3 regions of the Halomonas sp. KX33721 genome follow, and region 2 is predicted to be linked to each of the others. Evidence: predicted binding sites of a transcription regulator. Region 2 holds the regulator's gene; each other region holds the start of a gene.

Region 1 (2,244 bases), on a different contig from region 2:
GACGATGCGCCTTACTACTCGATGCGCTCTGACTTCTTCTTCCAGGTGGTGTTTGTTGCCACCGCCATGTCGATTGTTTCGGGTGCCGTGGCTGAGCGTATGAAGCTGTGGGCATTCCTGGCCTTTGCCGTGGTGATGACTGCGTTCATCTACCCGGTGTCTGGCTACTGGACCTGGGGCGGCGGCTGGTTGTCTGAAGTGGGCTACTCTGACTACGCGGGTTCCGGCATTGTGCACATGGCCGGTGCCGCTGCAGCGTTGGCAGGTGTGCTGGTCCTGGGCCCCCGTAAGGGCAAGTATGGCAAAGACGGTTCTATCCACGCGATTCCGGGCGCCAACATGCCGCTGGCCACGCTGGGTACCTTCATCCTGTGGATGGGCTGGTTCGGTTTCAACGGTGGTTCTGAGCTGAAAATGTCCGATATCGGTTCAGCTAACAACGTTGCGCAAGTGTTCGTGAACACCAACGCAGCGGCTGCTGGTGGTGTCATCGCCGCGCTTATTCTAGCCAAGCTGTGGTTCCGCAAGGCGGACCTCACCATGGCGCTGAACGGTGCGCTGGCTGGCCTGGTCGCTATCACCGCTGACCCGCTTTCTCCTTCAGCGCTGGGTGCTGCCATTATTGGCGCAGTAGGTGGCCTGATTGTTGTCGCGGCTATCGTAACGTTGGACAAACTGAAGCTGGACGATCCGGTTGGTGCGATCTCCGTTCACGGTGTGGTCGGTATCTGGGGTGTGTTGGCAGTACCGCTGAATAATGGCGATGCTTCTTTCGGTGCACAGTTGATCGGTATCGTGGGCATCTTTGGCTGGGTCTTCATCGCAAGCTTAGTGGTATGGCTGGTGCTGAAAGCGATCATGGGTATCCGCGTTAGCGAAGAAGAAGAGTATGAAGGCGTCGATATCGCTGAGTGCGGTCTGGAAGCCTATCCCGAGTTTAGCGTTAAGAAATAAGCTTGCGCTAATCATGTGAGCTGGCGTGCTCCTTTTGGCCTCCCCGAGTGGGAGGCCTTTTTGTCCTTCACAGGTAGGTTGCACGCTGGTTGTTATGAGCTAGGTACATACGGGTTTTTTATTCTCCGCCCATGGCGGTGTATGCTTAACCGACTGGGTAACGGGCTTGGCTATGCAAGCGCCCCGCCAACCTTGATGGGTTATGACAACCGTTTAACAACGCTGTTTTGATAACAGTGGGCCACCAAGCTAGAGGATGTCGCAATGAAATTGATCTCAGCCATTATCAAGCCGTTCAAGCTTGATGACGTACGCGAATCGCTCTCTGATATCGGCGTGCAGGGCATTACGGTAACGGAAGTAAAAGGGTTTGGCCGTCAGAAGGGTCACACAGAACTCTACCGTGGCGCGGAGTACGTGGTGGATTTCCTGCCCAAGGTGAAGCTGGAAGTGGCCGTCGACGATGATATGGCCGAGCAGGTGATCGACGCGATTACTCAGGTCGCCAACACCGGTAAGATCGGTGACGGTAAAATCTTTGTGATGCCCCTTGAGCAGGTCATCCGTATTCGTACCGGCGAAACAGGTAAAGACGCTGTCTAACCACGGTGAATGGTAAGGCGTGAACAGTGAGTCGCGCTGAATCGACAAAGCCCCTGTGGATAATATCCACAGGGGCTTTGTGCATAAGGCGACGATGACACGGGCTACGATTTTCTATTCACCCTTCACCCTTCACCCTTCACCCTTCGAACGAGGCTCACTTCTCAACGAAGGCGCGTTCGATGACGTAGTCGCCCGGCTCGCCCATACGCGGGGAGATATTCAGGCCCAGCTCGTCGAGCAGCGCGCTGGTGTCGTCCAGCATTGCCGGGCTGCCGCAGATCATGGCGCGGTCTTGGCGCGGGTCAATCGGCGGTAGGCCGGTGTCTTCAAACAGCTTGCCGGTGCGAATATGGTCGGTCAGGCGACCCATGGTGTGAAACTCTTCGCGAGTCACCGTGGGGTAGTACACCAGCTTCTCGGCGATCTCTTCGCCCAGGTACTCGTGGGCGGGCAGCTCTTTGGTGATGAAGTCGGCGTAGGCCAGCTCAGAGACTTCACGCACGCCATGTACCAGCACCACTTTTTCAAAGCGCTCGTAGACTTCCGGGTCTTGGATCAGGCTCATAAACGGCGCCAAGCCAGTGCCGGTCGAGAGCATATACAGGTTGCGGCCCGGCAGCAGGTCGTCGCACACCAGTGTGCCGGTCGGCTTGCGGCTGACCATGATCTGGTCGCCCACTTTCA
Region 2 (2,244 bases):
TCCGGGGGGAGGATGGTTTCCAACGTCATTGAGTTAACGCACACCAGCGCCCTGGGCGCGAGCTTGTGCTTTTTCCTTATGTTTAACGAGTTGACGATCGATTTTGTCTGCTAGCGCATCAATAGCGGCATACATGTCGTTATCAAGCGCTTCGGCGTGAAGGTCTGCACCGGCAGCGTGCAGTGTGCAGGCTGCTTGCTGGCGCTCCTTCTCAACAGATAAGGTCACTTGCACCGTGGTAATGTTGTCGTAGTGGCGTTCAACGCGCTGCAGCTTTTCGTTAACGTAGTCGCGCAAGGCGTCAGTCAGTTCAACGTGATGACCAGTGATGTTTACTTGCATTGACGTGCTCCTTATCCATCGGACTGTACTTCGATTGTAACCCTTTTTACGCTATTGCAAAGCCCTTGCGTTGAGTTTGTTCATACGTACCGCTTAACTAGCGTAAACGGCGGCGCTCACTTGACGAGGGAATGCCCATTGACTCCCGATATTTTGCGACAGTACGCCGTGCAACGCTAATGCTCTCCTCTTCAAGCAGAGTCACCAAGCGGCTATCGGAGAGCGGTTTTCCTGAGGGCTCATCCTGAATCAGCTTTTTGATGCGGGCGCGAATGGCTGTGCTGGAGTGGCTGTCGCCGCCGTCTTGGCCGCTTACCTGGCTTGAGAAGAAGTACTTAAGCTCGAAAACGCCCCGCGGCGTGTGAATAAATTTCTGCGTGGTCACACGAGATATGGTGGATTCGTGCATCTCTACCGCTTCAGCAATATCCGCTAAAATCAGCGGTTTCATTGCTTCTTCGCCATGCTCCAGAAAGCCAATTTGGCGTGCAATAATTTCACGCCCAACTCGTAGCAGCGTGTCATTGCGACTCGATAAGCTTTTGATCAGCCAGCGGGCTTCTTGGAGGTGCTCTTTGAGGAACTGGTTGTCTTGGCTTTTGTCTGCGCGTTTGATCAAGCTGGCGTAGTCGGGCTGTATACGCAAGCGTGGTAGTGCTTCTGGATTGAGCTCTAAATGCCAACCTTCATTGTCGTGCCGAACGACTAGGTCGGGGGTGATGTAGCTGTCGTCGGTAACGCCATAGGTGCTCCCAGGGCGTGGGTCAAGGCTGCGAATTAAACGGATGACATCGTCAAGCTGCTCGTCATCAAGGCTTAAACGGCGCTTGAGAAGCCGCATATCGTCTTTGCCTAATGCTTCCAAAAACTGGCGAACCAGCCGTTTGGCGGGCATTAGCAGAGGGGTGTCCTCAGGTAGTGAGGCGAGTTGCAGCATCAGGCATTCACGCAGGTCTCGGGCAAAGACGCCGGTGGGCTCAAATTGCTGCAAGCGCAGCAGGGTATTTTCCACTTCCCGCTGGCTTAAGCTGTCATGGCCTTGGGCTTTTAATCCTTCCCGAATGTCATTAAGCGGCTGGGTGAGATAGCCGTTGGCATCCAGCGCATCAATCAGGCTTTCCGCGATGGCGTATTCTCGCGGGCTAAAGTCTGTCATGGCCAGTTGCCATAGCAGGTGGCCATGTAGGCTTTGTCCAGCGGCTTGGCGTTCGAAGTCGGGGCCTTCACTGTTGCCACCCAGGCTGCCTATGTCTTGATAGGTATCTGACCAGTCACTGTCGACGGAGAGTTCGTTGGGGATGCTCTCGGACCACTCAGCCTCTTGAGGCTCACTGACAGCCTGCTCGCCAAACTCATCTTCTTGCTCAAGCATGGGATTGGCATCTAGCGCTTGCTGAATTTCTTGACGAAGGTCCAGCGTCGATAGCTGAAGCAGGGCGATAGCCTGCTGCAGCTGAGGTGTCATGGTCAGCTGTGTGCCGATACGCAATTGGAGAGAAGCTTTCATGACCATCTGAGAACCACTCGTTAATCAGAAAGCTCCACCCTAGAGTGAGTTATGGCTTGGTGCAAGTGCAATAAGCATGCCACTAAAAGAAATGCTTCTGCAGGTCACTGTTTAAAGGCGGAAATCAGCGCCTAAATAGACATCTCGAACCTTCTGGTTGTTGAGGATTTCCTGGGCGTTTCCACTGGCAATGATGTGACCGTCGCCAACAATGTAGGCAATATCACAAATATCCAGCGTTTCACGAACGTTATGGTCGGTGATCAATACACCAATGTGGCGTTTCTTTAACGCTCGAATGATAGCTTTAATTTCCCCAACGGAAATCGGGTCAACCCCGGCAAAAGGTTCATCCAGCAGGATAAAGGCCGGTTCGGTGGCCAAAGAGCGGGCGA
Region 3 (2,244 bases), on a different contig from region 2:
CGACCAATACCGCGGCCTGGACACCGATGTGTGCCGCGCCATTGCCGCTGCCGCGCTAGGTGATGCCAGCAAAGTCAATTTCGTACCGTTAGACTCGGTGGAACGTTTTGCCGCACTGCAGTCTGGCGAGGTGGACGTGCTCTCCCGCACCACCACCTGGACCTCCAGCCGCGACACCACCCTCGGGATGAACTTCACTGGCGTCAGCTACTACGACGGCCAGGCGTTTATGGTGGCCAGCGACCTCGGCGTACAGAGCGCCAAAGAACTGGATGGGGCGGCTATTTGCACTCAGTCAGGCACCACCAGCGAACTAAACCTTTCCGACTACTTCCGCATTAACAACATGACCTATGATGCGGTGGTGTTTGATTCACCTGAACAGTCGATTGCGGGCTTCGAAGCAGGCCGCTGCGATGTATTGAGCTCGGATGCCTCGCAGCTCTATGCCCAGCGCATTCAACTGGCCGACCCCAATATGGCCGTGGTGCTGCCGGAGATCATCTCCAAAGAGCCGCTGGGCCCCGCCGTGCGCCAAGGGGATGACCAGTGGTTCAACATCGTGAAGTGGTCGCTGTTTGCCATGCTGAACGCCGAAGAACTGGGCGTCAGCCAAGCCAACGTGGATGAGCAGCTCAGTTCAGACAATCCCGATGTGATGCGCCTGCTTGGACAAGATGGCGATTTTGGTGAAGCCATGGGCCTTTCGTCAGACTGGGCTTACCAAATCGTCAAACAGGTGGGTAACTATGCGGACATTTATGACCGCAACGTGGGCGCGGACTCTGATTTCAACATTGCGCGCGGCCTGAACGCTCTGTGGAAAGATGGCGGCATTCAGTACGCGCCACCTATTCGCTGACACGCTAGGTGACTAGCCACCGACCTCCGCCAGCGGCTGCGCACCAAAAAAGCGCAACGCGTAGCTGCTGGCCTACTTTTTTGCACCACTACCTTCGTCAAATCCGCTGATTTTACGTTGAAAAGCGCTGAATTTGACGGCATATCTTTCTTGGCACCTTCCTTGCTAGCTTTTAATGATGCATCACCATGCATAATGACATTAAATCGAGGAAGGGGAACAAACATGATTAATAAGAAACACCTGGTACTGCTCGCCTCAGCGGGTGCCATCTCCCTCGCCGGTATCGCCACCGCACAAGCCAATACGTTAGAAGATACCCGCGCGCGCGGTGCTGTACAGTGTGGCGTTAGCGACGGCCTACCAGGTTTTTCCGCCCCAGATGATAGCGGTAACTGGCAGGGCCTCGACGTTGACGTATGTCGCGCCGTTGCTGCAGCGGTACTGGGCGACGCGGATGCCGTCAACTACATCTCCCTGAATGCTGTTGAGCGTTTCACCGCGCTGCAGTCTGGCGAAGTGGATGTACTGTCCCGTAACACCACTTGGACCACTACCCGTGACACCACCTTGGGCCTGAACTTCACCGGCGTTACCTTCTACGACGGTATCGGCTTCATGGTGAACAAGGGTTTGGGTATTAGCAGCGCAGACGAACTCGATGGCGCCGCGATCTGTATCCAGTCTGGTACTACCACCGAGCTTAACGTCGCCGACTACTTCCGTGCCAATGGCATGGAGTTTGACCCCATCGTATTCGACACGTCTGAGCAAACCGTGGGCGGCTTCCAAGCTGGCCGCTGTGACGTGCTGACCTCCGACACTTCTCAGCTAGCGGCCTTACGCATCCAACTGGACGACCCCGCTTCTGCAATGATTCTGCCTGACATCATCTCCAAAGAGCCGCTGGGCCCAGTGGTACGTCAAGGCGACGATGAGTGGTTCAACATCGTAAAATGGTCGCTGTTCGCCATGATCAACGGTGAAGAGTATGGCATTACCAGCGAAAACGTTGACGAGATGCTCAACTCAGACAACCCGGATATTGCTCGCCTGCTGGGTCAGGACGGCAACTACGGTGAAGGTATGGGCTTAGAAGCCGACTGGGCTTACAACATTCTGAGTCAGGTAGGTAACTACGGCGAAAGCTTTGATCGCAACGTAGGCATGGGCTCACCGCTGGAAATTGAGCGTGGTATTAACGCTCTGTGGACCCAAGGCGGCATTCAGTACGCACCGCCGATTCGCTAAGCGTCTCGCTTGACCCCGGCCCGCCGCTCCCTCTTAACAGGGAATGGCGGGCCATCTGATTGACCTGCCGTATCGCGGAGACGCCATCCATGTCTGTAAGACCTAATGCTCGCCCGGCTGGCCACAAGCCA

What was found. Region 2 encodes sigma-54, which starts transcription at its own class of promoters, with help from an activator protein. Its sites were predicted from a motif close to TGGCACNNNNNTTGCTNT; they were not measured.
Region 1: a site for sigma-54 is predicted at 1,033-1,050, ahead of glnK (P-II family nitrogen regulator). Genes of this name have one in related genera too.
Region 3: a site for sigma-54 is predicted at 1,014-1,031, ahead of A3220_RS03125 (amino acid ABC transporter substrate-binding protein). Genes of this name have one in related genera too.

The regions. Positions count from the first base shown of each region.
Region 1 covers NZ_LVIA01000008.1:64,885-67,128, forward strand. Annotated here, with positions in the region: gene A3220_RS03070 (ammonium transporter) at 1-954, shown strand, start outside; gene glnK (P-II family nitrogen regulator) at 1,219-1,557, shown strand; gene A3220_RS03080 (ferredoxin--NADP reductase) at 1,715-2,244, opposite strand, start outside.
Region 2 covers NZ_LVIA01000012.1:24,668-26,911, forward strand. Annotated here, with positions in the region: gene ptsN (PTS IIA-like nitrogen regulatory protein PtsN) at 1-29, opposite strand, end outside; gene raiA (ribosome-associated translation inhibitor RaiA) at 34-342, opposite strand; gene A3220_RS04245 (RNA polymerase factor sigma-54) at 440-1,855, opposite strand; gene lptB (LPS export ABC transporter ATP-binding protein) at 1,961-2,244, opposite strand, start outside.
Region 3 covers NZ_LVIA01000008.1:75,309-77,552, reverse strand. Annotated here, with positions in the region: gene A3220_RS03130 (amino acid ABC transporter substrate-binding protein) at 1-862, shown strand, start outside; gene A3220_RS03125 (amino acid ABC transporter substrate-binding protein) at 1,088-2,113, shown strand; gene A3220_RS03120 (amino acid ABC transporter permease) at 2,203-2,244, shown strand, end outside.